Regions from separate parts of the Pseudomonas simiae genome, predicted to be linked through region 2. Evidence: predicted binding sites of a transcription regulator. Region 2 holds the regulator's gene; each other region holds the start of a gene.
What was found. Region 2 encodes FliA, which starts transcription of late flagellar genes. Its sites were predicted from a motif close to CTAAAGTTTNNNNNNNNNNNGCCGNTAA; they were not measured.
Positions count from the first base shown of each region.

Region 1: flgM (flagellar biosynthesis anti-sigma factor FlgM) is a predicted target of FliA. The motif match lies at 3,087-3,114, and genes of this name have one in related genera.
Region 3: PF1751_RS14200 (methyl-accepting chemotaxis protein) is a predicted target of FliA. The motif match lies at 2,764-2,791, and genes of this name have one in related genera.
Region 4: PF1751_RS29690 (methyl-accepting chemotaxis protein) is a predicted target of FliA. The motif match lies at 3,206-3,233, and genes of this name have one in related genera.

Region 1 is NZ_CP010896.1:4,710,968-4,716,367, reverse strand. It holds gene PF1751_RS21360 (MFS transporter) at 1-1,300, shown strand, start outside; gene PF1751_RS21355 (flagellar brake protein) at 1,361-2,110, opposite strand; gene PF1751_RS21350 (flagella synthesis protein FlgN) at 2,207-2,677, opposite strand; gene flgM (flagellar biosynthesis anti-sigma factor FlgM) at 2,726-3,049, opposite strand; gene flgA (flagellar basal body P-ring formation chaperone FlgA) at 3,191-3,955, opposite strand; gene PF1751_RS21335 (chemotaxis protein CheV) at 4,048-4,980, shown strand; gene cheR (protein-glutamate O-methyltransferase CheR) at 5,025-5,400, shown strand, end outside.
Region 2 is NZ_CP010896.1:4,353,814-4,359,213, reverse strand. It holds gene flhA (flagellar biosynthesis protein FlhA) at 1-173, shown strand, start outside; gene flhF (flagellar biosynthesis GTPase FlhF) at 186-1,502, shown strand; gene fleN (flagellar synthesis regulator FleN) at 1,609-2,442, shown strand; gene fliA (RNA polymerase sigma factor FliA) at 2,439-3,179, shown strand; gene PF1751_RS19695 (chemotaxis response regulator CheY) at 3,348-3,722, shown strand; gene PF1751_RS19690 (protein phosphatase CheZ) at 3,741-4,529, shown strand; gene PF1751_RS19685 (chemotaxis protein CheA) at 4,541-5,400, shown strand, end outside.
Region 3 is NZ_CP010896.1:3,170,885-3,176,284, forward strand. It holds gene PF1751_RS14185 (AraC family transcriptional regulator) at 1-694, shown strand, start outside; gene PF1751_RS14190 (LysR family transcriptional regulator) at 691-1,602, opposite strand; gene PF1751_RS14195 (aldo/keto reductase) at 1,720-2,715, shown strand; gene PF1751_RS14200 (methyl-accepting chemotaxis protein) at 2,849-4,843, shown strand; gene PF1751_RS14205 (SRPBCC family protein) at 4,925-5,383, shown strand.
Region 4 is NZ_CP010896.1:3,198,341-3,203,740, forward strand. It holds gene PF1751_RS14300 (histone deacetylase family protein) at 1-214, opposite strand, end outside; gene PF1751_RS14305 (Lrp/AsnC family transcriptional regulator) at 336-827, shown strand; gene PF1751_RS14310 (TonB-dependent siderophore receptor) at 1,012-3,165, shown strand; gene PF1751_RS29690 (methyl-accepting chemotaxis protein) at 3,335-4,828, shown strand; partial or broken gene PF1751_RS28425 (putative 2OG-Fe(II) oxygenase) at 4,842-5,030, opposite strand; gene PF1751_RS14320 (MFS transporter) at 5,266-5,400, shown strand, end outside.

The DNA of each region.
Region 1 (5,400 bases), 360 kb from region 2:
GGCATTGCGCCTGGCGGCCGACCACGTCGACAGCCTGTGGGTCGGTGCGCTGATGGCGGCCAACTATTTTGGCCTGGTTCTGGGCGGCAAGATCGGGCACCGCCTGATTGCCCGGGTCGGGCATATTCGTGCTTACGCCACCTGTGCCGGGATCGTCGGCGCGGCGGTGTTGGGCCACGGCCTGGTCGACTGGTTGCCGGCCTGGATCGTGCTGCGGGTAATCGTGGGCCTGGGCATGATGTGCCAGTACATGGTCATCGAGAGCTGGCTCAATGAGCAGGCCGACGCCAAGCAGCGTGGTGTGGTGTTCAGCGGCTATATGATCGCGTCCTACCTGGGCCTGGTGCTCGGCCAACTGATCCTGGTCATGCACCCTCAGCTCGGTCTTGAATTGCTGATGCTGGTCGCGCTGTGCTTTGCCCTGTGCCTGGTGCCGGTGGCCATGACGCGACGGATTCACCCGGCGCCTCTGCATCCTGCGCCGATGGAGCCGCGCTTCTTTATCAAGCGCGTGCCGCAGTCGCTGAGTACTGTGCTTGGGGCGGGGTTGATCGTCGGCTCGTTCTACGGTCTGGCGCCGCTGTACGCTTCTCAACAGGGCTTGACCACCGAGCAAGTGGGCCTGTTCATGGGTAGCTGCATTTTTGCCGGGCTGGTGGTGCAGTGGCCATTGGGCTGGCTGTCGGACCGCTATGATCGCGCGCTGCTGATCCGCTGCTTTGCCCTGTGCCTTGCAGTGGCGGCGTTGCCGCTGGCGATATTGACCCAGGTGCCGCTGGAAGTGCTGTTTGTCGCGGGCTTCGTCTGCTCCCTGGTGCAGTTCTGTCTTTATCCGCTGGCGGTAGCGTTCTCCAACGACCATGTGGAAGGTGATCGCCGTGTATCGCTCACGGCCATGCTGCTGGTGACCTACGGCGTCGGCGCCAGTATCGGGCCGTTGCTCGCCGGTGTGGTGATGAAGCTGTTCGGCAGCCAGATGCTGTATGCGTTTTTCAGCCTGTGTGCGTTGATCCTGGTGTGGCGTATTCGGCCCAAAGCGGTGACCAACCTGCATCAGGTGGACGATGCACCGTTGCACCACGTGGCGATGCCCGACAGCATGTCCAGCTCGCCGTTGGTAGCGGCACTTGATCCGCGGGTGGATGAGGCGGTGGTGCAGGAGCAAATGCAAACTGCGGTCCCGGAACCTGAGCCGGAAGCCGAGCCGGCCCCAGAAGTGGAGGAGCCACCCTTTGTCGGGCCGCCTGAGCCTGTGGGGCCAGACGAGCATCCTCACGACTTGAGCAGGGCGCGCCCCTGAATGCAAAACGGGCAGATCCCATCAGGATCTGCCCGTTTTTTTTGCCGCGATCGTTAAGTGTTAAAAATCGTCGTCTTTGTCGAAGCGACGTGCTTCGCGTTGCAGTTGGTACACGAACCGCTCGACCTGGCGCTGCACCAAGCCGCTCATGTTGTGGAAGCGCACGCCGGCGAAGGTCGTGTTGATCTTCTCTTCGAAATGCAGGTAACGCAGTTCGACAGCGGTGGTCATGCTGCCAAAGGGCAGGGCGGCGATAAAACGGTCATAGACCTGGCCCAGTTGCAGTCGCTCGGAGATATCCCCTTCAAAGCGCAATTTGCAGCCAGTGGCGGAAATATCCAGCAGCTTGCCGCTGATAGGCGCCTTGAGCTTCTCGCCACCCAGCTCGATGTTGACCAGTTGTGCCAGCTTCAAGGCGGCGCGGAAGGCATTGCGGCGCTGATGGTAGACCACTTCGTCGGGCATGTTGCCGGTGTAGATGCGGTGGCCGTCCTTTTCGCTGATGCTCAGGCTGCCGTTGCTTTCCCAGGCAACGCGTACACCCTCGTGGAAGCCTTCGATGCGGAAGGGTTCACCGTTTTCCAGGTAGCGTTCGCCGTCACGGGGGATCATTTCATCCAGGGCCAGGGTGCCGCTGTCCCGATTGACGTCCACCAGGTAGCTCTGGAAGCGCTGGCTGCGTTCATGGAAGGTGATGATCAGCGGGTCATGGCTGTCTTGCAGCATCCGCAAAGTGCTGGCGATTTCCAGAGGGGTGGTGAGGACCTTGGGTGGCTGCGGAGCATCTTCCGCATTAAGGGCGTTGAACACGGTTCTTCCATCTCCAGACAAAATACGACTACACGCAAGAGCGGGCATTTTGCCAGTATGTGGCGCGCCTTGGATAGGTCGCGCTGTAATCCGGCGTCAGGCTTGGCTGCGGGTGCTTGGCTTGACCAGGCGCGAGGTGGAGCCTTGAGCGTTGTAAAGCGCCGGGGGCTCGCCGCCGTGAAGTATGCGCAACTGGTTGGCGGTCGTGGCTTGCTGAAGCTGGATCGACTGACCGTTGAGCAGGTTGGCTTCCTGGCACTGGGTGAGCAATTGATTGAGTTCTTTGCTCTGGGCCAGCAATTGATCGCCAACCGTGGAGTGGCTGGCCAACTGTGCCAGGCCGTCATGGTCTGCCGGCAGGCCCAGGCTGGTCAGGATCTGGCTGCGTTTCTTGCCGTGCTGTTCCAGCAGGACAATCAGCGATTGCTTGCGCGCCAGGATTTCTTCCAACAGGGGCATGTCTCGGCCGTAGAGGGCCAGGGATTCCTCCCTGAGCAGCTCGAGCAGCTGTTGTGTCGGCGCTAGATCATCAATGATCAGTTGAAGCAGATTTTCGTCGTGATGCATGGCTGGCCTTGGGGTTTAAGCGTCCAAAAGCCCGGCGCAGGCCTTTGCCTAGCGCTCGGCTTCGAAATTAAGCAGCTTGCTGGCTACACGGTTGCTGTCGACTTGATAGCTGCCATCGGCGATTGCCTGTTTCAATTCGGCCACACGGGCTTTATTGACCACCGGTTGATCGCGCAGCGAGTCAGTGACCTTCTGCAACTGTTGAGCCTCATTGCTCAGGTGTACGGATTCCCCGCTCTGGCTGGCGCTGGCCTGTTCCGCCTTGGCAGGCAGTGGCTGGGCCTTGGCTTCTACGCTGTCCTTGGTGCCAGTAGCTCGCGTAGGGGCCGACGTGGTCGGGGTGTTATTTAAACGACTGAAATCGATGACCATGATCAAAAAACCTCTGGGTATTTGGACGCTTGCCATGTTTTCGGCCATACCCGGACAAACTTTAGGCGCGAATGACAATAAATCTCCGCACGGCACTTCTCATGCACAGTGTAGGAAAACCCAGCGTCCTGTACCAGTAATCTATAACGCGACCTCGACTTGCCCTGGGGCTGTCACCCGCGCTTTGATCACGCGGTTGGAATTGAGGTTCTTGACGCGAATCTGTTCGCTCATGCCGCCGTTGGACAGCGCTTCCCCCGGCATCTTCACTTGAAGCGCACCGCTGCTGGCGGAAATCACCACTTGGTCGCCCTTGCGAATCACCTCCGCTTGCTCAAGATGCACCAGAGTGAGGACTTGGTCAGTGACCACTGGTCGGGTCAATTTTTGCCCGATGGCCTGGTCGAGGGACGTCAGGTAGCCCTGGCTGATCATGCTGATGTCGCGTTCGCGTAGTACAACGTCCTCAAAATCGATGATCCCGGTGCGCTTGAGTGGGCGAGCCACTACCACTACATCACGGAACAGCTTCACCTGGGCCGGCACGAACACCGTCCAGGGCGAGGCGCCGTCGCAGCGCACCTTGACCGTCACCCGGCCAATCGGCTGAGCGGGGCTTTCCAGGGTGGCTGTCAATTCCTTGTCGCACTTTGGCATGCGCAAGCGCGGGTCCAGTTGGTTGACCTGGATTTCATAACGCCCCGGTGTCTGGGTGGTCGCCAGATAATCTTCTACAGTGAACTCAAGAAAGCCTTGGGTGACGCCGATAAGTAGATCAGGCAAGGTGACGTTGTCCGCACGGGCCGTAGTGCCCAGGCCTAGGGCAAGCAACACCAGCGGTGCGCAGAGCAATCTGCGAAACCGTGTCAGGATGGGGCGTCGGGAAACTGTCGTTTTAATATCCATGACCAATAAATAGCAAAGGCCGTGCCGTTTAGCGTTGGTGCGCGTCACTGCCCTTATAGGTATGGCCAAAGGTTCAGCGTGGGAGTCAAGGCATGGCAGGAGTAATGGATTCAGTAAACCAGCGCACACAGCTGGTAGGGCAGAATCGCCTGGAGTTGTTGCTTTTTCGCCTGGATGGCAAGCAGCTGTATGGCATCAACGTGTTCAAGGTGCGGGAAGTGCTGCAATGCCCCAAGTTGACGATCATGCCCAAGTCCAGCCCGGTGGTGTGTGGCGTTGCCAACATCCGTGGTGCGACGATCCCGATTCTTGACCTGGCCCTGGCCACGGGTTCGGCAGGATTGCAGGACCGTGAGAGCCCGTTCGTTATCATTACCGAGTACAACACCAAGACCCAGGGTTTTCTGGTGCGCTCGGTGGAGCGCATCGTCAACATGAACTGGGAAGAGATCCATCCGCCGCCCAAGGGCACCGGTCGCGATCACTACCTCACGGCGGTGACACGGGTGGATAACCAGTTGGTGGAAATCATCGACGTGGAGAAGATCCTCGCCGAAGTGGCGCCGACCTCGGAAACGATTTCCGTGGGGGTGGTGGACGCCGAAACCGCGCACAAGGCCGTTTCCCTGCGGGTGCTGACGGTGGACGACTCCTCGGTGGCGCGTAAACAGGTGACCCGTTGCCTGCAGACCGTCGGCGTGGAGGTAGTGGCCCTCAACGACGGTCGCCAAGCGTTGGATTACCTGCGCAAGCTGGTGGACGACGGCAAGAAGCCGGAAGAAGAATTCTTGATGATGATCTCCGACATCGAGATGCCGGAAATGGACGGCTACACCCTCACGGCCGAGATACGCAACGATCCACGCATGCAAAAATTGCACATCATCCTGCATACTTCGTTGTCGGGGGTATTCAACCAGGCGATGGTCAAGAAGGTCGGTGCCGATGACTTCCTGGCCAAATTCCGTCCTGATGACCTGGCATCCCGGGTAGTCGACCGGATCAAGGCAGCAGATCACGGCTAGGGGGCATTTCCCCTGGCGGTCACACGATTTAAGAGGCGGTATCATTGTCTACGGGTAATTTGGATTTCGAGCAGTTCCGGGTCTTCCTGGAAAAAGCCTGTGGCATATTGCTCGGTGAAAACAAGCAGTACCTGGTATCCAGCCGTCTCAACAAACTGATGGAGCAGCAGGGCATCAAGTCGTTGGGTGAGCTGGTTCAGCGCATCCAGGGGCAGCCGCGCAGCGGGCTCAAGGAGATGGTGGTCGATGCCATGACCACCAACGAAACCCTGTGGTTTCGTGACACCTACCCCTTTGAAGTGCTCAAGAACAAAGTGCTGCCGGAGGCTATCAAGGCCAGCCCGGGCCAGCGCCTGCGGATCTGGTCGGCCGCCTGCTCTTCGGGGCAGGAGCCCTACTCGATTTCGATGTCCATCGATG
Region 2 (5,400 bases):
AGCGCCAGGAAATGCAGGGCCAACCGGTGATTCTGCTGGTGGCAGGCCCCGTCCGGGCGATGTTGTCGCGGTTTGGACGCCTGGCAGTACCGAATTTGCACGTTTTGGCTTATCAGGAAATTCCTGACAACAAGCAAGTGACTATCGTCGCGACAGTAGGCCCCAATGGCTGAGGGTAGTGGGTTATGCAAGTGAAGCGTTTTTTCGCCGCCGATATGCGTCAGGCCATGAAACTGGTTCGTGATGAGCTGGGCGCTGACGCCGCGATTATCGGAAACCGTCGTATTGCCGGCGGTGTCGAGCTGACGGCTGCCCTGGATTACACCCCCCAGGCCCTGGCGCCGCGTGTGCCGAACATGGAGCTCGAAGACGAGCTGCGCAAGACTGCTTCACGCATTGTCTCGGCCCAGGCGGAACTGAGCATGCGCGGCGACAGCGATGCCACCACTAATCGCCAGTTGTTCGCCGGCCTGCCGCTGACCGCTTCCGAGCCGCTGGTCGAGCCGACCTTCAAAGAACCGCCACGTCCTTCTGCGCCTGCTCCGGCGCCTGCGGTTGACCAGCGGGTGTTCGACTCGATGCGCTTTGAACTCAATGGCCTGCGTGAGCTGCTGGAAGTGCAGCTTGGCTCGTTGGCCTGGAACCAGCTGCAAGGCAGCAAGCCGCAACAGGCCAACCTGTGGCGGCGCCTGCAACGTATCGGCTTGTCCGGCCCGTTGTCCCGCGACCTGCTGGCCTTGACCACCGAAATCGAAGAGCCTCGCCAGGCTTGGCGCATGTTGCTGGCCCACCTGGCACGGATGATTGTCACCCCGGAAATCGAACCATTGGAAGAGGGCGGTGTGATCGCCATGGTCGGCCCTGCCGGCATGGGCAAGACCACCACCCTGGCCAAGCTGGCGGCCCGTTACGTACTCAAATACGGCGCACAGAATATCGCGCTGGTGAGCATGGACAGCTACCGTATTGGTGCCCAGGAGCAGCTCAAGACGCTGGGCCGTATTCTCAATGTATCGGTGACTCACGTCGACCCGGGCCAGTCCCTGGCCAACGCCCTCGACCCGCTGTTGCGCAAACGCGTGGTATTGATCGATACCGCCGGCCTGCAAGCCAGCGACCCGGCATTGCGCATGCAGCTTGAAAGCCTGGCCGGACGTGGCATCAAATCGAAAAACTACCTGGTGCTTGCAACCACCAGCCAGAAACAGGTTCTTACCGCTGCGTATCACAGCTACAAACGCTGCGGCCTGGCCGGTTGCATCCTCACCAAGCTCGACGAAACCGCGAGCCTGGGCGAGGTGCTGAGCCTGGCCATCAGTCATGAATTGCCGGTCGCTTACCTGACCGACGGGCCGCGGATCCCCGATGATCTGCATCTACCGCGCCGTCATCAGTTGGTCAGCCGTGCAGTCAGCGTGCAAATGCAAGAAGAGCCTAGCGAGGAAGCGATGGCTGATATGTTCGCCGACCTTTATCACAACCCGGCAAAACGGGTCGGTTGAGGGCAGGATGAACACCGTGAAATGTACCTACATCGATGGTCTGCAAGCGATTCACGCGGCCAAGCCATGTAGCCTGCGTCTAAGCAAGACAAGGTAAAGAAATAAAATGGGCAGCATGCATCCCGTACAGGTGATCGCGGTGACCGGCGGCAAAGGTGGCGTCGGGAAAACTAACGTGTCAGTGAATTTGTCCCTGGCCCTGGCAGAGCTTGGCCGTCGCGTCATGCTGTTGGATGCTGACCTGGGCCTGGCGAACGTCGACGTTCTGCTGGGGCTGACGCCCAAACATACCCTTGCCGATGTGATCGAGGGCCGCTGCGAGCTGCGCGATGTGCTGCTGCAGGGCCCCGGTGGCATCCGCATCGTGCCGGCTGCCTCGGGCACCCAGAGCATGGTGCACCTGAGCCCGGCGCAGCATGCCGGCCTCATCCAGGCGTTCAGTGATATCGGCGATAACCTCGACGTGCTGGTGATTGACACCGCCGCCGGGATCGGCGAGTCCGTGGTCAGCTTCGTGCGCGCCGCGCAGGAAGTGTTGCTGGTGGTCTGCGACGAACCCACCTCGATCACCGACGCCTACGCCCTGATCAAACTGCTTAACCGTGACTACGGCATGAACCGCTTCCGCGTCTTGGCCAACATGGCCCAGAGCCCGCAGGAAGGGCGCAACCTGTTCGCCAAGTTGACCAAGGTCACGGATCGTTTCCTCGATGTCGCCTTACAATACGTCGGCGCAGTGCCCTACGACGAGTGTGTGCGCAAGGCTGTGCAAAAGCAGCGTGCAGTCTACGAAGCGTTCCCTCGTTCCAAGTGCGCATTGGCGTTCAAGGCTATTGCCCAGAAGGTCGATACCTGGCCGTTGCCCGCCAACCCACGGGGGCATCTGGAGTTTTTCGTCGAGCGATTGGTGCATCAGACGAGCGCAGGACCCGTGCTATGACAGCGACTGGCTACAACGCTTACAAGAGGTCTGCCCGTGACAGTCAGGGCGAGTTGATCGAGCGCTACGCGCCCTTGGTCAAGCGCATTGCCTACCACCTGCTGGCACGCCTGCCGGCCAGCGTCCAGGTCGAAGACCTGATCCAGGCGGGCATGATCGGCCTGCTCGAAGTGTCGACCAAATATGACGCGAGCAAGGGCGCGAGTTTCGAGACGTATGCGGGGATCCGTATCCGTGGCGCGATGCTTGATGAGGTGCGTAAAGGTGACTGGGCGCCGCGTTCGGTGCATCGCAATACGCGCATGGTCAGTGACGCAATTCGCGCAATTGAAGCAAAAACCGGTCGCGACGCTAAAGATCACGAAGTTGCGGCCGAACTCCAATTGAGTCTCGACGATTACTACGGGATTTTGAACGATACCTTGGGCAGCCGCCTGTTCAGTTTCGACGACCTGTTGCAGGACGGCGAACACGAAGGGCTGCACGAGGACGGCGCGAGCGCTCATATGGAGCCATCGCGTGACCTGGAAGATGAGCGTTTCCAGGGGGCGTTGGCGGACGCGATTGCCAATTTGCCGGAGCGTGAGCGACTGGTGTTGGCGTTGTACTACGACGAAGAGCTGAACCTCAAGGAAATCGGTGAGGTCCTGGGGGTCAGCGAGTCGCGGGTCAGCCAGTTGCACAGCCAGTGCGCAGCCCGCTTGCGGGGGCGTTTGGGAGAGTGGCGAGCGCGCTGACAGGCAGTGTGGGGACACTGCAGACGAGACCGTGAGGGCGACCAGCCTTCGCGGGTTCGACCCGTGGTGCCCTCGGCAGTCCTTTTTGTGTAATGCCTGTTGATTGAAATGGCGCGTCCAGGTGCTGGGCGCGTTTAAGACTGCTTGGAGGTCGAATTGGACAAGAACATGAAAATCCTCATCGTTGATGACTTCTCAACGATGCGGCGGATCATAAAAAACCTGTTGCGTGACCTTGGGTTCACTAACACGGTCGAGGCGGATGACGGCATTACGGCCATTCCGATCCTCAACAGCGGGAGCATCGACTTTCTGGTAACGGACTGGAACATGCCGGGCATGACCGGTATCGACTTGCTGCGCCACGTACGTGCTGACGAAAAGCTGCGCGGCCTGCCTGTGCTGATGGTGACCGCCGAAGCCAAGCGTGAGCAGATCATCGAAGCCGCCCAAGCTGGGGTAAACGGTTACGTGGTCAAGCCATTCACTGCATTGGCCTTGAAAGAGAAGATTGAAAAAATCTTCGACCGCATCGGTCATTGATGCTGCCACGGGGGAGCTATGGAGCATAAAGAATCATCGCAGGCCGACTTCGAGTCGACCCTGAAAAAGCATGCTCACCAGTTGGTCGAAAGCCTTGAAAAAGGTCAGTTCGGCGACGCGGTGCAGTTGATCCATGAGCTCAACCAGACCCGTGATCGCGGCCTGTACCAGGAAGTGGGCAAGCTCACACGCGAGCTGCACAGTGCGATCGTCAATTTCCAGATTGACCCACACATGCCCCAGGCTGAGGAAATCTCGCAGATCACTGATGCCACCGAACGCCTGTCCTATGTGGTCAGGCTGACTGAGGCAGCGGCCAACCGCACCATGGACCTGGTGGAAAACGCCACGCCTCTGGTCAACGGTATGGCCAACGAAGCCCAGGCCCTGAGCAACGACTGGGGCCGTTTCATGCGCCGCGAAGTCGGCGCTGAAGAGTTTCGTGAGTTGGCGCGTCGGGTCGAAGGGTTCTTGTCACGCAGCGAGCAGGAAAACCGCACGGTTTCCAGCAACCTCAACGACATTCTGCTCGCCCAGGATTACCAGGACCTCACCGGTCAGGTGATCAAGCGTGTGACCCAGTTGGTCACCGAAGTGGAAAGCAACTTGCTCAAATTGGTGCTTATGGCAGGCCAGGTTGACCGTTTTGCCGGCATTGAACATGACCGCGAAGCGATCCTCTCGGAAAAAGATCCAAAAAAACATCTCGCCAAGGGTGAAGGTCCGCAGATTCATGCCGATAAACGTGAAGACGTTGTATCGGGTCAAGATGATGTTGATGACCTGTTATCCAGTTTAGGCTTCTAAGGAGCACCCACATGAGCTTCGGCGCCGATGAAGAAATCCTTCAGGATTTCCTTGTAGAGGCCGGCGAAATTTTAGAGCAGTTGTCCGAGCAACTGGTCGAGCTGGAAAGCCGACCGGATGATGCGAACCTGCTCAATGCAATTTTTCGCGGTTTTCACACTGTAAAAGGGGGCGCCGGCTTCCTCCAGCTCCATGAGCTGGTGGAATGCTGCCACATTGCCGAGAACGTGTTCGACATCCTGCGCAAGGGTGAGCGTCACGTTGATTCGGAATTGATGGACGTGATTCTCGAAGCACTGGATGCGGTCAACGGCATGTTCAGCGAAGTCCGCGAACGTGCCCCGATCACCGCGGCCACTCCGGAACTGTTGGCTGCGCTGGCACGTTATGCGGAGCCCGCCGACCTGTCGGCTGCGCCGGTAGCAGAAGCAGCACCCGAGCCAGTGGCTGAGGCCGAGCCGGATGTGACCGACAGCGAATTCGAGCAGTTGCTTAACTCCCTCAGTGCCGTGAAGGCCGAGGCAGAAGCACCGGCTGCGGCTGTTGCCGCGCCAACCAGCGAAGACATCACTGACGCTGAGTTCGAATCCCTGCTTGACCAGTTGCATGGCAAAGGCCAGTTCGCGGCCGACGCCGTGACACCTGCCGCTGTGTCGGAAGCGCCGGCAGCACCGACCGCCAATGCCAACACCGATATCACCGACGACGAATTCGAAGCGTTGCTCGACCAACTGCACGGCAAGGGCACCTTCGTGGCCGACGCCTTGCCGGAAGTCGCCGCCACGGCCGCAGCGCCTGCCGCGGCCAGTGCAGCACCGGCCGGCGACGGCCTGATCTCCGATCATGAGTTCGAATCGCTGCTGGACGAACT
Region 3 (5,400 bases), 1.2 Mb from region 2:
CCTGTTGCGCGACTTGGAATATCGCCTCTCCGGCGAACCCACGGCGGCGGGCGCGCAGGAATGTCCCCGCGTGCCAATGGTGCCCCTGGACAGCGCCGCCAGCGATGGCGTCGGCCTGGTGTGTGGTTTTTTTCACTTCCAGTCCGGTTTGTCAGCGATGATCGTCGACACCCTGCCCGCGTGGATCATCTTGCGTGCGGGCGATCCCTCACTGACCGCCGCACGCAACCTGTTCGAACTGATCCTGCAAGAATGCGAGCGCTTGCCTGCGCCCTCTTCCGCGTTGCTTGAACGGCTTTGCCACCTGCTGTTTCTGTACGTCCTGCGCCAACAGGTGCTGGACAACAGCGCACTGGGTGGCCTGGCCGCGCTGGCGCGGCAGCCGGCGTTTGCCGACCTGCTGGAACAGTTGATCGCCCGCCCGGCCGATGCCTGGACCCTGGAAAGCATGGCCGCCTGCACCGGGTTGTCGCGCTCGGCGTTTTTCAAGCGCTTCAATGAACTGTGCGGACAATCGCCGGGGCAGGTGCTGTTGATGATGCGCATGCGCCATGCCTGCCAGTTGTTCAAGCAGAACCAGACGGTGGCGGATGTTGCAGTGGCGGTGGGTTATCAGTCGGTGGCGGCGTTTACCCGGGCGTTTCACAAAGTGACTGGGCAACAGCCTGGCGCTTATCGCAAGGCACAGGCTTAGCGCCGCAACCCGGTGCCGGGCGTGGCGCAGAGTTCGACCAGCCAGTCCACGAACACCCGTACGCGCAGGGACAGTTGACGATGCGGCGGGTAGAGGGCCGAGAGCGCCATTTTCGGTACCGCCAACCGTGGCAACACCTCCACTAACGTCCCCGCGGCCAGTTGGCGCATGGCGTGATAATGCGGCGCCTGGATCAAGCCGAACCCAGCCTCGCAGGCCGCGAAGTAGCCATCGGAACTGTTCACCGCCAGGCCCTTTGGCAGGTTGACGGTCTGCCATTCGCCACCCACCTCGAACTCCAGGCCAAACCGTTTGCCACTGGCGCTGGAGACGTACTCGACCATCTGATGGTTGGCCAGGTCTTCAAAAGACGTGGGAACACCCCTGCGCTGCAGGTAGCAGGGACTTGCCAGGGTCAGTTGATCCATCATTGCCAGAGGCCGCGCCACCAGCGATTCATCCAGGGCCAGGCCACCGCGCAGCACGCAGTCCACACCCTCGCGGATCAGGTCCACGGGGCGGTCATTGAGGCCAATCTCCAACTCGATCTGCGGATACCGCGCGGTGAAGTCCGGCAATGCCGGGATCACGATCAAACGGCCGATGCCCGAGGGCATATCCACGCTCAAAGTCCCACGTGGACTCTGGCGGCTGGTGGAAAACACCGCTTCAGTTTCCTCAAGGTCCGACAGCAATTGCACGCAGCGCTGGTAATACGCGGCCCCATCCAGTGTAGGGCTGACCTGCCGCGTGGTGCGTTGCAACAGCTGTACGCCAAGGTGCGCCTCCAATTGCTTGATCAGCACCGTCACCGAGGCGCGGGGCAGTTGCAGGCTGTCGGCAGCCTTGGCAAAGCCACGCAGTTCGACGATCCGGGTGAACACGCGCATCGCGTTGAAACGGTCCAAACGCCGGCTCCTTGAGCTGATTATTTAGAAATTACGAACAGTGTTAGCGCTTTTAGCCGGTTTATCCCGATTTTGTCCAGCGTGACAATGCAGGCCTTCTCAACAAGGAGTTCCCCCATGCACACTCGCCAACTCGGTAACAACGGTCCCCTCGTCTCCGCCATCGGCCTCGGCTGCATGGGCATGAGCGATTTCTATACCCCCGGCAGCGACACGCGGGAAGCCACTGCAACGCTGCACCGCGCCTTGGAACTGGGCGTCAGCTTTCTCGATACCGCCGATATGTACGGCCCTCACACCAATGAACAATTAATCGGCAAAGCCATCGCCGGCAAGCGTGACCAAGTGTTCCTGGCCAGCAAGTTCGGCATCGTGCGCGACCCGGCACACCCGGCAGCGCGTGGCGTGGATGGCCGGCCGGAGTACATCCGCGAAGCCATCAACGGCACCCTGCAGCGGCTCGGTGTGGAGACGCTGGATTTGTACTACCAACACCGTATCGACCCACAGGTTGCTATCGAAGAAACCGTTGGTGCCATGGCCGAGCTGGTGCAACAGGGCAAAGTGCGCTACCTGGGCTTGAGCGAAGCCTCGGCCGCCACCCTGGAGCGCGCCCACAAGGTGCACCCGATCAGCGCCCTGCAAAGCGAGTATTCGCTGTGGAGCCGCGACCAGGAACACAACGGCTGCCTCGCCGCCTGCCAACGCTTAGGCATTGCGTTTGTGCCCTACAGCCCGCTGGGCCGTGGTTTTCTGACCGGCGCACTGCAAAGCCCGGACGACTTCGGCGCCGATGACTACCGTCGCTTCAGCCCGCGCTTCCAGGGCGAAAACTTCGGCAAAAACCTGCAGTTGGTGAAGCAGGTACAGGCCTTGGCAGCCGACAAAGGTGTCAGCGCCGGGCAACTGGCACTGGCCTGGGTATTGGCCCAGGGCGACTACATCATTCCGATTCCCGGCACCAAGCAGCGTAAGTATCTGGAAGAGAATGTGGCAGCCCTCGCGATCAGCCTCAGCCCGGCCGAATTGGCAACGCTGGAGGCGATCTTCCCCGTTGAAGCGACCGCCGGCTTGCGCTACCCGGAAGCGGTGATGGCCATGCTGGATATCTGAACGAGGGAGCGCCCTCAACAGGCGCTCGCTTTTCTTGCACGATCGTACCTCAAGCTCTTTCCACCCAGGCCGATAGCCCTACGAAGCTCTAACAAAGCCGCGTCGATAATAAACGCTTCGTAAGGACGACCCCATGCCCCCACTGCGCTCCATCCAAGCCCGCTATACCCTGTTCCTGGTGCTGTTCGTCCTGGTGTTATTTGTGTTGACCGTCGTGGGCATCGGCCAGTTGGTCGCCCCCACGCTGCGTCACACCGAAGAGCAGGTGGTGCTCAACCGCATCGCCGAGGTGGCTGAACAGATCCAGGGCGAGCTGAACAAGGTTCAGTCCCAGCAACGCAGCATTACCCAGACCGTCCCGTTGCTCGACAGCGATGCCATCGACAAGGTCCTGCCTGGCCTGGTCGACCAGTATGGCGAGCTGAAAGTCTTCGGTGGCGGGATCTGGCCGCTGCCTAACCAGCGCACACCGGGGCGCAACAAACACAGCACCTTCTGGCACCGCGACGCCTCGGGCAAGTTGGCGGTGAATACCTTCTGGAACAGCGACCCCGCCCCCAACTACTACGACCAGAGCTGGTACAAAGGCGGCCTGGCCTCGCCACGCGGCCAGTGCGCCTGGGCCGCCGCCTACAAGGACGACGCCAGCCAGGAGCCGCGCACCAACTGCGCCATGGCCATCCAGCGCGACGGCGTGCCCTATGGCGTCGCCACCATCGACGTGACCCTGGGCTTTTTCAATGACCTGGTGGCCAGCAAAGAGAAAGACATCGGCGGGCAAATGCTGATCGTCGAAGGCGACGGCAAGATCATCAGCAACAGCACGCGTATCAGCAGCCCGGTGGTGCTCAAGAACATCAGCGAACTCACCGGCACCTCCGCGTTCGCCGCCCAGGTCAGCAAAGCCCTGGCCCAACGCGACCAGGCGCTGCAACGCAGCGAGTTCGACAACCAGGGCGTGGCCAGCACCTTTTACATGCGCCCGATCGCAGGCACACCGTGGTTCCTTGCCACCGCCCTGCCTACCGCGTTGATTACCGCCCAGCGCGATGACGTTCTCGGCACCCTGGCCCTGCTGCAAATCCCCATGGTGCTGTTGCTGGTGCTGCTCGCCGTGTATGCGATCCGTCAACTGGTACAGCGCATGAAGTCGCTGAAAACCAATATCGACGCACTGTCCACCGGCGATGCCGACCTTACGCGACGCATCACCATTCGCGCTGAAGACGAACTGGGTGCCATCGGCCACTCGGTAAACCGCTTTATCGTCTACCTGCAGAACATGATTGGCGAAGTCACCCAAGCAACCGGCGCCATGTCGTCGAGCCTTGAGCAACTGCAGCGGACCTCGGCGCACACCAACCAGATCCTGGTGCGGCATGCCTCGGAGACCGACCAGACGGTCACGGCCATCACCGAGATGAGCTCCACTGCTGACACCGTCGCGCAAAACGCCGCCGAAACCGCCGCGTTCACCCAGCGCGCCAATGAGCATGCCGACCGTTCCCGCGTCGTCGTGGGTGAAGCGTCCAACAGCGTCAGCGCCTTGATTGGCGAAGTGTCCAGCGCCACCCACAGCGTGGAAAACATGCGCCAGGACGCGGCGCGCATTACCGAAACCCTTGGCGTAATCGGTGCGATCGCCGGCCAGACCAACCTGCTCGCCCTTAACGCCGCCATCGAAGCTGCGCGCGCAGGCGAGCAGGGTCGTGGATTTGCAGTAGTGGCCGACGAGGTCCGCGCGCTCGCCGCACGCACTCAGGCCAGCACCTCGCAGATCAACGAAATGCTCACGCGCCTGACTGCCGGCGTCAGCTCCTCGGTAGCGGCCATGGAAAACACCCAGGCCAGCTGCCAGTCGGCGGCGGATGCCACGGCGCGGGTGAACACCGGCCTGGATGAAATGGCCGGCTCTGTCAGCCACATCAACAACCTCAGCACCCAGATCGCCACGGCGGCCGAGCAGCAAAGCGCGGTAACCGAGGAGATCAACCGAAGCATGGTGCAGATCCGACAAATGGTCGAAGAGCTGGTGCAGAGCGGCCATGCCACCGAAACCAACACGCAAAGCCTGTTGGATGCGAATGGTCGGGTAATCGCGCTGATGGGTCGATTCAAAGTGCGCTGATAAACGGCTGAAACACTCCCGTGCAATGTGCGGGAGTGGGACTATTCTGACAGCTCCTAGTCGCAACACAGGAGGTGTGGCATGCGAGCTGCCGAGCAGGCGGTCCGTTTGGAGCGGATCAGTCAGGAACGCTTTATCAAGGCCCCCATCGATGCTGTCTATGACTATGTGACCCAACCGGATCGCTGGCACGAATGGCATCCCACGTCCCTCAGTGCCGATACCGGCACCACCGGCTCACTGCCTGCCGGTGCGCGCTTCACCGAATTCATCGACTTGCTGGGGGTCCGCGTCCCCATGAGTTACCGTGTGCAGATCGCCCGGCGCCCTCGCGAATTCAAGACGGTGTTCACCTCCCTGGCCGTTGATGGTTCCATCCACTACTTCCTGCTGCCCCATCAGGGCGGCACGCTGTTCAAGCGGGTGCTGACCTACGAGACCGAGCTGCAATTGGCCACCTTGCATGAGCGCATGATCGAGTTGTCGGCCGTCGCCCTCGATCAGCTCAAACACCGGTTGGAAAACCCACCCTTCGTATAATTTGGAAACATTCCCAC
Region 4 (5,400 bases), 1.2 Mb from region 2:
TTTCCAGGAAGGTCACATAGCGCTCGCTGTGGGCGTTGACATAACAGGCCCGATCAAAGCGGCGCGGCGTGATGATATCGCCCAGGCCAACCTGCCTGACGCGGTCACGCACGGTGTCGGCGCGGCTCGGTTGCTCGAATGAAGGTTTCAGCACGCCGTCTTTGAGTTCGGTGCCGTGGTGCAAACGGTGGGTTTCGCTAAAAACAGTCAACATGGGTGGGCATCCGCCAGTAAAAGACAGGGTCTATTTTGTTCTGGCTGGCGTGGGCTTTCTTTGCTTTTACTTGCGCCACTGATAGGTTTATCGGGAATTTTTTCCTACCTGGCGCGAACTTATGAAAAATAAAACCAAGCAGGTCACGCTTGATGATACCGATCTCGCCATTCTTGCCCTGCTCCAGCAAGACGCGAGTATTTCCAACGCCCAGTTGAGTGAGCGTCTATCCCTGAGCCTCACGCCCTGCTGGCGGCGACGCAAACGCCTGGAAGAAGAAGGCGTGATCAAGGACTACCAGGCCAACCTCGACCGCAAGATGCTCGGGCTGGACATCATGGCGTTCGTGCATGTGCGTTTTGCGATCCATACCGATCATGCGCCGGATGCGTTTGAAGCCGTGGTGAAGGAACTGCCGCAAGTGTTGTCCTGCCACAAGATCACCGGTGATGCGGATTACCTGTTGCAGGTGCTGGCGGAAGATCTGGACAGCTACAGCGAGTTTGTCGAGAGCGTGTTACGGCGGCAGTTGGGGATTGCGTCGATTCAATCGAGCCTGGCGCTGAGGGAGGTCAAGGCGACGAGTCGAGTGGCGATCCCCTTGCGTGAATAAGCGCTGCGCACGTCGCATTTCCAGGGCGACGGCATGGCGATTTGCCGTCACACGGAGGTGAAAAATTCGTTAACCAATTCTCTCTGAAGCCTTTTTCCCAAAAGATCAACATGTCACACTGATGCGAATAATTATCAACACTTTTATTATTCGCCACGGAAGGCATTCGGGGAGAGTCAGTTTCATGTCTGTGCAACAACACGGCGGCAAAGGTTTTTCACCCAGTCTGATGGCGTTGGCCGTCTGTCTTGCAAGTTCACCTGCGGTGTTTGCCGCTGAGGCGGAAAAAGCCGCCCCACTGGAATTGGGCGCCACCCAGATCAGTAGTGAACAGTTGGGCCAGACCACCGAAGGCACCCAGTCCTACACCACCGGAGCAATGGCGACCGCCACCAAACTCCCGCTGACCATGCGCGAGACGCCCCAAGCCGTCACGGTGATCACCCGCCAGCGCATGGACGACCAGGCCATGACCAGCGTCAACGACGTGGTCAAGAACACGCCAGGCCTTTTCCTCAGCCAGTCCAGCGGCCCCGGTCGGCATACGTACAGCTCACGTGGCTTCGACATCGACAACATGATGTTCGACGGCATTCCCAGCTCTTATTCCGGCTACGCCAACAGTGTGCAGCCCAACCTGGCGATGTTCGACCGTGTGGAAGTGATCCGCGGCGCCACGGGCCTGGTCACCGGCGCCGGCAACCCGTCGGCGGCGATCAACTTTGTGCGCAAGCGTCCAACCGCCACGCCGCAGGTGTCGATCACCGGTGCCGCCGGCAGCTGGGACGATTATCGCGGCGAGTTCGACGCCTCCAGCGCCTTGAATGACAGCGGCACCCTGCGCGGCCGCGTGGTGGGTTCCTACCGCGACGCCAACAGCTTTCGCAAAGGAGAAGAAAGCGACCACGGCCTGTTCTACGCCATCGGTGAAGCCGACCTCAGCGAAAACACCACTGCCACCCTGGGTTTTTCGCGCCAGCAAGACCAGACCAACTTCTTCTGGGGCGGCTTGCCCATCGGCACCGACGGCCATCACCTGAACCTGCCCCGCTCCACCAACCCCGGCTCCGATTGGGAAAACAAGAAGCTCACCATCGACACTGTATTCGGTGATATCGAACATCGCTTCGCCAATGACTGGAAGCTCCACATCGCCGGCTCGTCATCACAGTTGGATGGCGTGTTCACCGGCACCTACCAGTCGCGCTACCAGACCACGCTGGCGCGCACCGCCTACCAATCGCACCAGGACGACAAACAGTACGGCCTGGACACGTTCCTCAGTGGCCCGGTCGAAGCCTTCGGCCGCACCCATGAAGTGGTGGTGGGCACCAGCAAACGCGTCTATGACGCCACGTCCAAGGAATACAGCCCCTACGACACCAATTACCCGTTCAATGGGGCAAAACCGGACTTCGTGCGCAACGGCAAAGGCCACAACATCACCACCCAGGACGGCGTTTACCTGACCACCCGCCTGAACCTGGCCGACCCGCTCAAGGTGATCCTGGGTGCCCGCGTGGACTGGTACGACTACGATGACCGCCAGGGCGACGGCGACTACAAAGTCACCCGCAACCTCACGCGCTACGCCGGCGTGATCTACGACCTGAACGACCAATACTCCGTTTACGCGAGTTACACCGACATCTTCACACCACAGACAGACCGGGACTTTTCGGACAAACCACTTGAACCTATCGTCGGCGAAAACTACGAAGTCGGTATCAAGGGCGAGTACTTCAACGGCGCACTCAACGCCAGCCTCGCCGTGTTCCAGATCGACCAGAAAAACCGCGCTACCCTGCCCGAGAGCCAAGCGGGCTGCCCGATCATGACCTGCTATGAGGCCTCCGGTATGGTACGCAGCCAAGGTATCGATTTAGAACTGCAAGGCGCGCTCACCGAAAACTGGCAAGTCGGCGGCGGGTTTACGTACACCCGTGCGCATTACATCAAGGACACTAACGCGTCCAACAACAACCAGCGTTTCGACACCGACACCCCGGAACGTTTGTTCAAGCTGACCACTTCCTATCGCTTCCAGGGCCCACTGGAAAAGCTGCGCGTCGGAGGCAATGTCTACTGGCAGAGCCGCATGTACAACGATGTGGTACTCGCCAACAGCAATACCTATCGCCTGGAACAAGGCAGCTATGCCGTGGCAGACGTGATGGCCGGTTACCAGGTGAACAAGCACCTGGACCTGCAGCTGAACGTGAACAACATCTTCGACCGCACCTACTACTCGGCCATCGGCAACAGCCCGATCTGGGGTCCTAACGACACCTACGGTAACCCGCGCAGCTTTGGCGTCACGGCCAAATACAGCTTCTGACCATCGCCCGATAAGCGGCTACCCGTCCGGGTAGCCGCGCCTAAAGTCCCGCCTCCTGATGCCGATATACGGTTGGCATCACTGATTCCAATAAAAACCAAAAAAATATCTGATTCGCTCCACCCTGCCCCTCACTTTGATTCGGCCAGACCACATGGAGTAAGTGTGAATGCCCACTCGCACGCGTTTTTTCGAGCACTACCGCAAAGCCGACCGCATCATGCTGGCGCTGGTCTGGCTGATGTTCCTGTTCTCCCTGGGCCTGGCGTTCTGGCACGACACCTTGATGCAAGCCATCATTGTTGGCGGCAGTACCAGCGTGGTGCTCACACTGCTCTACCGTGCGATAGGCGGCAGCCGCGTGATGCGTTGCGCCCTCGGCGCAGGTTTGATGGTCATGGCGGCGCTGCACATTAACCAGGCGCAGGGCGTGATCGAATCGCACTTCGGGATCTTCGCGTTGCTGGCGGTGCTGACGTTTTATCGCGACTGGCTGCCGATCCTGGTCGCCGCCGCCACCATCGCCGTGCACCATGTGGTATTCCATGCCCTGCAACATCAAGGCGTTCCGGTGTTTGTGATGGAGCATCACGGCGGCTGGACCATGGTGTTCGTGCATGCCTTCTACGTGGTGATGGAGACCGTCGCCCTGCTGTACCTGGCCGTGCACAGCCAGGCCGAAGCGGTCGAGAGCCAGGAAATGCTCGAGAAGATGCTCTCCGTCACCACACAGATCTCGGCGCAAACCGCCCAGGGCGAAGGCAAGGTGCACATGTCCCTGGCCAAGCGTTTCGATCACTTCTTGCAACAGATCACCCACCTGATAGACGGCGTTGCGCGCGACTCCCACGGCCTTGGCCAACTCGGCCAGGAACTGGCCAGCGCCAGCGGCACCCTGGAAAAAGGCGCGCGGCACCAATTGGCGGAAATCACCCAGATGACCGGTTCCATGCAGCGTATGGAAGACGCCATGGGCCACATCGCCGTGCATGTCGAACAGGCGGTGGATCACGCTGGCAAGGCCAGCCAACAGATTTTGCGTGGCCAGGAAAGTGTCGGCCGCGCCCAGCAGGAAATCACCCAGTTGGCCTCACGCCTCAACGGCACCCATGAAACGGTGCAAGGTCTGGCCGTACAGGCCGAGCAGATCGGCACCGTGCTCGATGTGATCAGCAGCATCGCCAACCAGACCAACCTGCTCGCCCTCAACGCAGCCATCGAAGCCGCCCGCGCCGGCGAGCAAGGCCGTGGCTTTGCCGTGGTCGCGGACGAAGTACGCAACCTGGCGCAGCGCACGGCAGTGTCCACCCAGGAAATCAAGACCATCATCGAGAGCCTGCAACACGGCAGCCGCCAGGCCGTGGAAGCCATGCACGACAGCCGCCAAGGCGTGGACCGCTGCGTGGAAGACAGCCAGGTCGCCGTCGATATGCTCCGCGCGGTGGGCAGCGACATCGCACAGATCGACGACCTGAACGGGCGAATCGTGACCACCACCCGCGAGCAGACCGAGGCGAACTTGGAGATTGTCGGGCGGTTGCAGTCGGTGCAGAGCATTGCGCAAAGCACCGCCAACGATGTGGAAACCCTGGCTCGCAGCAGTGAGCAGCTGCCGCCGATTGCGGTGCGGTTGGATGCGTTGGGCAGACGCTTCCATCAGTGAAACCTAAGGGGCGTCATGTACCGAAGTTGAACGCGATCGAGATCCGTGGCCGCGTTCCCTTAAAGCGTCGTACCGAGTGCATCAACCAGGATGGAAACATAATCAATGTCCCGCTACTGGCGACACAGGTGCTGCTGAACCCGGCCGTCAGGCAATCCTCGACCCGCATGCGCAAGGCGGGATTGTAGGTCGAGGCGACCATGATGTTTGCCAGTAGCCACAAACCATACCGGCATCAAAGGTTCAGCGATGTAAACCATTGTTAAAGTCTTAATCACAGTTGCGCACAGGCTCCTTGCCTCACCTGGCCCAATTCCTGCCTCCCCCCAATACCCGCAAGTCGCTGCTGACTACGCGGACGACTCTTTTGGGCCCCGCCGCCCAACAGCCTGCCCCGATAATCAGTCATCCCCATCGCTATCCCGAGGCCTTCCCCCATGACGAGCCCCTCCACCGAACAGGTCAGCCCCCAGACTCTGCGAAAGGTCATCATCGCCGCCGGCATCGGTAACTTTGTCGAGTGGTTTGACTTCGCCGTCTACGGCTTCCTCGCCACGACCATCGCCCAGCAG